2 regions of the Clostridioides sp. LIBA-7678 genome follow, and region 2 is predicted to be linked to the other one. Evidence: riboswitches for the same ligand, from Rfam matches in the RefSeq annotation. Region 2 holds a riboswitch; the other holds the start of a gene.

Region 1 (4,444 bases), 900 kb from region 2:
GTTCTAAATTATAACCACCTAATATATTTTCTTCTAAAAGTTTATTATTTATAGTTTCTACATTAAGATTTCCTTGTACAGTAAATTCTTTGAAAAATTTACCTTTGAACATTGGCTTATATTTCCCAGTTTGTATAAGTTTATTATAAGCATAATGTGCTTTTTTCATAGATTGCATGCCAACTTCTTTAAAACCTTCTTTACCCATAGTAGCCATATATATTGAGGCTACAAGAGCATTTAAGGCTTGATTTGAACATATATTAGAAGTTGCTTTTTCTCTCCTTACATGTTGTTCTCTAGTTTGTAAAGTTAGTACATATGCAGTTTTACCTTCTGTATCTAAACTTTGCCCAACTATTCTTCCTGGCATTTTTCTTGTATACTTAGATTTGCTAGCCAAAAATCCTACATAAGGACCTCCAAAATTGATAGGATTTCCTAATGATTGAGCTTCTCCAACAACAATATCTGCTCCTATTTCACCTGGTGTCTTTAAAACACCTAATGATATTGGGTCAACACTCATAATTAACATAGCCTTATTTTCATGAGTTATTTTTTCTATTTCTTCCATTTCTTCAATAATTCCAAAGAAGTTAGGAGTCTGTATAAGAACACATGCTGTATCTTTATCTACTGAAGCTCTTAATTTTTCTATATCTGTAATTCCATATTCATTACAAAAATCAATTTCTACTATTTCACAATCTTTATATTGCAGATAAGTCTTTAGTACTGATAAAGTTTCAGGATGTGTAGTTTTTGATACTACTATTTTACTTTTTCTCGTCTGGTTCATAGCCATTATACATGCTTCTATTGCAGCAGTTGCCCCATCATACATTGATGCATTTGCAATTTCCATACCAGTAATTTCTGCAATCATAGATTGGAACTCAAACACTACTTGTAAAGTCCCTTGACTTATTTCAGCTTGATATGGAGTATATGCTGTATAAAACTCAGATCTTGAAGTTATATGTTTTATAATTGATGGTATATAATGGTCATATGCACCAGCTCCAAGAAAACAAGTTAAATCTTCTAAACTTAAATTTTCTTCTGACAATCTTTTTACTATTTTACTTACTTCTAATTCAGATTTCCCACTTTCTAAATTCAAATCTCTTTTTAACTTTATTTCATCTGGTATATCTGAAAATAATTCATCAACTGAATTTAATCCTACTACCTTTAGCATTTTTGATTTATCTTCACTTGTGGCAGGTATATATGAAAATTTATTCTCTTCATTTGATATAGTATTATCTTTTTTATATTGCTTTTTGTAAAAAGGTTTCTTAACTATCATCGCAGGAACAACTTTTTTTCTTATTGCTATTCCTATTTCATTTCCTAATTTTGCATATTCAGAATCTATAATTCCCATACCTAAAATTTTTCCTGTTGTTGGGGATGCACATCCTGTTGTTACAAAACCTACTGTTTTGTCGCCAATCTTTATATCGTATCCATTTCTAGGCATCCCTTTACCTTGCATCTCAAAGCCTATTAATTTTCTTTTAGCTCCACTTTCTTTTTCTTCTGATAAGATTGTTTTCCCAACAAAGCCTTCCTTGTTTGTTTTTACAAAAATTGATAAGCCTCCTTCAATTGGAGATATATGTTCATTTATTTCATGGCCATACAGAGGTAGAGCTGCTTCAAATCTCAAAGTATCTCTACAGCCTAAACCAGCAGGACATATGTCTTCTCCTCCAGCCTTTAAAACTTCATTCCAAATTATTTCTGTATGTTCGCTTTTACAATATATCTCAAATCCATCTTCTCCAGTATATCCTGTTCTTGAAACTAAACAAGTTAAACCACATATTTTTGTTGATGGAATTGACTTATAAAATTTTATTGATTTTAAATCTATATCTATGATTTTTTGAAGAATTTCTTCTGCTTTAGGCCCTTGAACTGCTAGTTGACTAACTTCATTAGAAACATTTTTTATATCTACATGGTATCCTTCACTTTGTTTTATTATCCATGCTACATCTTTATCTATATTCCCTGCATTTATTACTAATAAATAATCTTCTTCACCAAATTTATATATTAATAAATCGTCAACTACTCCTCCATTTTCATAACACATAGGTGTATATATAATGTCATTTATCTTTAATGTGCTTATATCATTTGTAACTAAATTTTGTATAAATTTTTCTGAATCTGCACCTTTTATTTGTACCTCTCCCATATGAGATACATCAAATATACCTGCACTTTTTCTAACCATTTCATGCTCTTTATTTATTCCTTCATATTCTAAAGGCATTTCCCAGCCAGCAAATTCAACAAGTTTTGCTCCAAGCTCTTTGTGTATATTATACAAAGGTACTCTTTTCAATTCATTCATATATAACCCTCCCTATAAATTTAGACCCACTATATTTAAGTAATTTTGATATTATGTCCTGTACTTTTTCATAAAAAAAAGATATATCAGCATAGAAAATAATCCTAGCCTATATATCCCTGTTTGTATACCTGAAAGATTTAATAATTTAATATTATTTTGCTTCTTCGGTGACTTATAGTCTATTAACCTAAGTCTCTCCAGAGTCCCATCAATTAGCGATATATTTGCCTGAAAGTTTCTCTAAGAATTGGCATTTCTTAAATTGCTTCTTCGGCGCCTTTTTATATAAAGATCTCTCTCGCTAATCTCATTTGGAAATATTTATTTTCATTTTTATTGTATGAATATTTCAATTAAATGTCAACACATTATATTTATTTTTTTTTATGTATTAATTTTTTTGTTAAGTTTTTATTATCAATTATACTACTTTTATAATATTAACTTTTATACATATATGTTATATATTAATGTAAAATAATATATTTATTTAATTTATTACTAGCATGTCATATAAAACACTAAAAGTAAAGTTATATTGTAATTTACTATATTATGTTAAAGATATATTTATACATGCAATAGAATCGTTTGCAAATTTATCTTTGTGAAAAATAAGATTTTATCTTATTGACAAATATCTAAGAATTTATATGTAATTGTAATTTTAAACAACAAAAAAAGCACTCAATGTGCTTTTATATTTATTAATAAAATATCCTTAGAAATATATTCATATTATATTCGATTTATCAAAAAATAAAAACGGGATAGCCCACTCCGAAAGCCAGCAATCCCAGTTTTTTTCAGCACAACTAAGTACTGTAGAGTGCGGATGAAGGGAGTCGAACCCCCACGCCAATGGCGCTAGATCCTAAGTCTAGTGCGTCTGCCAATTCCGCCACATCCGCTTATTACTCTTTTATTTTACTATATTTCGCTATTATTTTCAATAACTTTTTAAAATTATCTAAAAACTAACAAAAGAATGATAATAAAAGGTGAAATTTATTTATATCTTTATTCTGCAAGTTCTATCTCTGCTTCATCAACTCTCTTACCAATTATTTGAATACCAACAAATACAGCAGCTATAGCTACTGGTAATACTATATATATTGGCAATCCTAATCCAGCTGGTATATATCCAAATACAATAGTGATTACTGCTGTAAATATAGCATATGGCATTTGAGTATTAACATGGTCTATATGATTACAACCAGCTCCCATTGAAGAAAGTATTGTTGTATCTGAAATCGGAGAACAGTGGTCTCCAAATATTGCACCTGTTAAGACTGCACTTGTACTCACTATTACATAAGACATATCAGGATTTAATGAGTAAGCTAGTGGTATTGCTAGTGGCATAAGTATACCCATTGTTCCATAAGCTGTTCCAGTAGCAAAAGATATTATTGCTCCTAAACCAAATATTAAACTTGGCAATAAGAATGGAGGTAGTGAACCTGATAATAAGTGTATCAAAAATTTAGCTGTACCTAATTCTTTTATTACTGAACTTAATGACCATGCAAGTATTAATATTACACCAGTTATTACTAAACTTTTCATCCCATCTATCCAAACATCAATTGCTTCTGACACTGTAAAAATCTTTTTAACTACAGCCATTATAATAGCAACTAAACTTGCAACAAGTGCAGATTGGAATAATGCTCTAGATGCATCAGATGCACTAAATGCTTCTTTTATTGCTCCAAAAGAATATGGTGAATTTGTAAATAGTTGTATTAGAGCTTTATCTTCACCACCCATTATAGACGTATATCCACTATAATAGAATGATGCCAAAGCAACTATTATTAATGTTCCTATTGGGATTATAGCATTCCACACACTCAATTTCACTCCATTTTTTGGTGCTAAATCATCTAATTCTTCTACACCTTCATCAAGGTCTGTACCAACTTTTCTACTTCTAGATTTTATTTCTGCTTTTTTCATTGGCCCAAATTCTTTTAATAATAATGCTGATATTACAATAAATGCTAATATTAATATATTATAAAATCTAAATGGTATTGTATTTAAAAATATACCAAA
Region 2 (4,444 bases):
AACATTTTCATTAGTTATAATTACACCTACAAAGTTTATATCTTTACCATGTCTTGCATATAAGTCTTCAACAACTCCATTGTTTATATGAACATAACTTGGGTTTTTGTCACACGCAGAAACACAGTTACCACTTACAATTGCTCCGTCCATTAATTCTGTTGGATATAATAAAGTTGGTACTATTTGTTTTGCATCCACTCCATATACATAAGTATCATGTAATAATCCTTGAGTTTGAAGCATGTAAACATATCCTACTTTTGGAAGTTCTGGATATTCTTTTATTGACTCAAGAAGAGGCTTAGTTTCATATACTGAAACTTCATCTGGAGTAAGATTTCTTGCTGCTTCTCCTAAATACATTGCTGCTTTAAATCCTATCATTCTAACAGCTTTTTCATGAGCATATTGTTTTAAACCATCAATAGGTTCAGCTATTACTACAACATTATTTAATTTAGAAAATGGAGTGTATTTAGCTCCTTCTCCAGTCATGTCTACTATACCTTCTTGGAAACCTACTATTTTTCCAGTAGTTACAACAGCTACACCTTTTAAAGCATGAGTTTTTCCTTCTCCTACAGTGTCAACTTTAGACATTATACCTGGGAATATTCCCCCATTACCTTCAACTTTTACTCTTGGCTCGATAACATCTTTTACAGGTGTTATTCTTACGCTTTCACCTGGACGAGCTAATTCTATATCTATAGATTTTATATGCTCATCTCCACCAATCTCTTGTAGCATCTCTTGCTTATTGATGAATAATACTCCATCTTTTACTTCTGTTACATCACCAAATTGAATATCTTTTATAAAGATTTTCCCTAATTCAAGACGCATACTTGCACCTCCTGTTATTTAATTTGTGTATATGCATTTGAGTTTTTCTCAAAATTATATCATTTTATAACTTTTATTAAAGATAATTTTATAATATAGTATTTTTATGTCTTAAATATTTGTTATATTATTAAAAAATATTTACTGTAAAAAAATTATTTTATTTAAAATTATTTTTTTAACAAACTTGGATATAAAAACCTCTTTTATCTTATTATCTTCAGACTAAAACATATTTTTACTTTATTGTTAATATTTCTCCAATATCTTAAAGATATTTTTTAATCATGTCTTCTATATTAGGAACTGTAGCATCATCTTTAGTAACTTCGTCTACTTTTTCCCCATCTTTGTATATAGCCATAGTTGGAAGACCTAATACTTTTTGTTTTATAGCTAATCTTCTAGCTTTTGTTGTATCCATCTTACAGAATTTTATTTTGTCCCCATAAGTCTCAGCTAATTTATGAACATCTGGCATTAAAGCTTTACAAGGCTCACAACCTTCACTCCAGAAATCAACAAATACAAAACCTTCTGCGTTTAAAACTTCTTCTTCAAATGTAGCTTTATCTAAATCTAACATTTTATTTTTCCCCCTTGAAATTTTTATTTTATTTTAAATATTATTTATTAAATTTAATTTACAGACTTTTAATTTCCAAACTTTTCATCAATGTATTTCTCAGCTACTATAGATGCAATTGCTCCATCATTAGTTGCCGTTACAACCTGTCTTAGAGTTTTAGATCTACAATCTCCTGCTGCAAATACACCTGGTATGTTAGTTTTCATGTCTTCATCAGTTATTATATAACCTTTTTCGTCCATATCAACTTTACCTTTGAATAAATCAGTTTGAGCATCTAATCCAACGAAAACAAATACTCCCATTGTTCCATCTTCTTCATCTGCAAAATATTCATGAGTTTCTCCAGTAATCTTGTTTTTAAATACTACTGACTCTAATATTCCATCACCTTTGATTTCTTCTATTACTGTATCTAATAAGAATTCTATCTTTGGATTAGCTTTTGCTTTTTCTTCAACACTCTTAGCACATCTAAATCCTTGTCTTCTATGTACAATTGTTACTTTTCTAGCAAATTTAGTTAAATACATTGCTTCTTCTAATGCACTATCTCCTCCACCTACAACAAACACTTCAAAGTCTTCAAAGAAATCTGCATCGCAAGTTGCACAATATGAAACACCTTTACCAGTAAGTTCTTTTTCCCCTGGGCAACCAATTTTTCTTGGAGTTGCTCCTGTTCCTATTATTACTGCTTTAGCTCTATACTCTGCTTTTTGGCCTTTTAAAACTTTTATATCTCCATCTAGCTCAGTATCTACAATGTTATCTCTTAGAATTTCTGCTCCAAACTCTTTGCATTGTTCAACCATTCTAGCTATTAAACTTGGTCCTGTTGCATTTGGAACTGACCCTGGATAATTTGCAATTTCATGTGTTATTACAATTTGCCCACCAGTTTTGTCTTTTTCTAGGATTAGAGTATTCAACTTTGCTCTTGCCCCATAAAGCCCTGCTGCAAGCCCTGCTGGTCCTGAACCAATTATTACTAAGTCATATACATTTTCCATTTTGACTTATCCTCCCCAATTAGATTTCTCATTTTATTTAATATTAAATTAGATTTAATATTTAGGCTGCTTTAATAACTTTTTAACAATTTTTTTTATTCATACTGCATTCTTTGTATTGTATTATAAAATATATCATAATCAATTACTCTAAAGTCGTCTTGAACACTTTCTGTCCATTTTGGAGTCTTTTTATTATTCTGAAATTTACTTGCAGTGATGATTGCTTCTTCAATTAAGGTTAAAGAGTTTATATCCAAACGATTTCCTCTTTTTAGTATAATAGTTCTATAAGGTGTTTCATTTGGTTTTACACTCCCATAGAGTGGATGAGATAAAAGTTCATATCCTTCATGTATCAAATCTCTACTTGCTTCTAAGATACCAATATAAGTTGTGTCTTTAAACAAAACTTCTCTTTCTTGAACTTCTTCTCTTACTTTTGGATTATTTGTAATTATTATCATTTTTTTACTCTCTTTCAATCTTTTATTTATTACTTGATAAATAAAAAACAGGAAAAACAAATCTCCCAATTTGTCTTCCCTGTTAAAATCATTTTCAGAGCCCCGTCCAAGTACAGTCATTTTTACCTGAGAATTTCATCTAATCTTTTGGGTAAATAGGATTAAATTTGTCCCTTCGGTCGCTTTTTATAAAGCAGTCTCCCATACTCTTCATCCGGATTATTAAGTTATCAGAAAATTGAAAATTAAGCAATTTATCCTTTGTTTTCTATAAATAGCTTTTTTCTATCTCTGTTGACTTAAGTATATAAACATTCTATAAAATTTGCAATAGTTTTTTTATATGTATTTTGTATACATTTTTACTTTTTTTCCAAGTGTTGATATTGCATATTTCCTGTATTTTCTTTTTTTTTTAAGTACAAACCTTTTTTGGTTTACTTTCTCAAACTGATTAAAAATATAACTATTTGTGTATCATCCCTTTGATTTTTACATATTCTTTAATTTTTCTTTTTTATATGGTAAAATTCTCATAATTTTTTATAATTTGCTATCATTTACTTCATCAAACCAAGATTTAACCTCCCCTATGATAGACTTAACACAGTCATTATCAAATGGTGAATGTAGATTTCCCACACTTACAATATCTAAAAATGATTTTGTTCCTCCAACTCTACAAATATTTATATAATCTTGCCATCCTGCATCTCTATCTTGAATCATTTTTTTCCAAAATTGTAATGCACAAAGTTGAGCTAGTACATAGTCTATATAATAAAATGGATTTTTAAATATATGACCTTGCTTAAACCACCAACACCCTCTATCTAAAAAAGAATTATTGTCATAGTTCCTATGAGGTAAGTATTTTTTCTCTAAATATCTCCATTTTTCTTTTCTTTTTGCTTTATCCTCATTAGGATTTTTATAAACATAATGCTGAAATTCATCAACAATTATTCCATAAGGTATAAATTTGACGGCTGTCGACAAGTGAGTAAATTTATATTTATCTGTATCTTCTTTAAAAAACAGATTCATCCATGGCCATGTTATAAATTCCATACTCATTGAATGAATTTCACAACTGTCAAGTGTTGGAAAATTAATCTCTGGCATATCAATCCATCTAGACATGTATAACTGGAACGCATGTCCTGCTTCATGTGTTAATACATCTATGTCATCATAAGTTTGATTGAAGTTAGAAAAAATGAATGGTGACTTGTAGTCTGGTATGTAGGTACAATAACCTCCAGCTCCTTTTCCTTTCTTTGTTTCTAAATCCATAAGTTCATTTTCTAGCATAAAATTAAAAAATTCCTCTGTTTCTTTTGAAAGTTCACTATACATCCTTTGCCCATTCTGAATTATGTACTTTGAATCACCTTTTAATCTTGCATTTCCTGTTAAAAATTCCACGTCTTCATCTATGTAACTTAAGTTTTCTAGACCAAGTCTTTTAGCTTGTTTTTTATAAAGCTCATTGGCCATTGGAACAACATATTTTAATACTTGCT

Evidence for each region. A riboswitch is a leader RNA that binds a small molecule or an ion and turns the genes downstream of it on or off. The one in region 2 is predicted to bind glycine.
Region 1: linked by a shared signal. The riboswitch ahead of gcvPA (aminomethyl-transferring glycine dehydrogenase subunit GcvPA) and the one ahead of ACTG46_RS13105 (GrdX family protein) in region 2 are both predicted to bind glycine.

Annotation. Positions count from the first base shown of each region.
Region 1 covers NZ_CP196987.1:1,859,022-1,863,465, reverse strand. The annotation lists gene gcvPA (aminomethyl-transferring glycine dehydrogenase subunit GcvPA) at 1-2,374, opposite strand, end outside; glycine riboswitch at 2,492-2,580, opposite strand; glycine riboswitch at 2,584-2,688, opposite strand; tRNA gene ACTG46_RS09000 (tRNA-Leu) at 3,208-3,288, opposite strand; gene ACTG46_RS08995 (Na+/H+ antiporter NhaC family protein) at 3,398-4,444, opposite strand, start outside.
Region 2 covers NZ_CP196987.1:2,754,065-2,758,508, forward strand. The annotation lists gene ACTG46_RS13090 (glycine/sarcosine/betaine reductase component B subunit) at 1-849, opposite strand, end outside; gene trxA (thioredoxin TrxA) at 1,118-1,435, opposite strand; gene trxB (thioredoxin-disulfide reductase) at 1,504-2,451, opposite strand; gene ACTG46_RS13105 (GrdX family protein) at 2,547-2,918, opposite strand; glycine riboswitch at 3,022-3,132, opposite strand; gene ACTG46_RS13110 (M3 family oligoendopeptidase) at 3,462-4,444, opposite strand, start outside.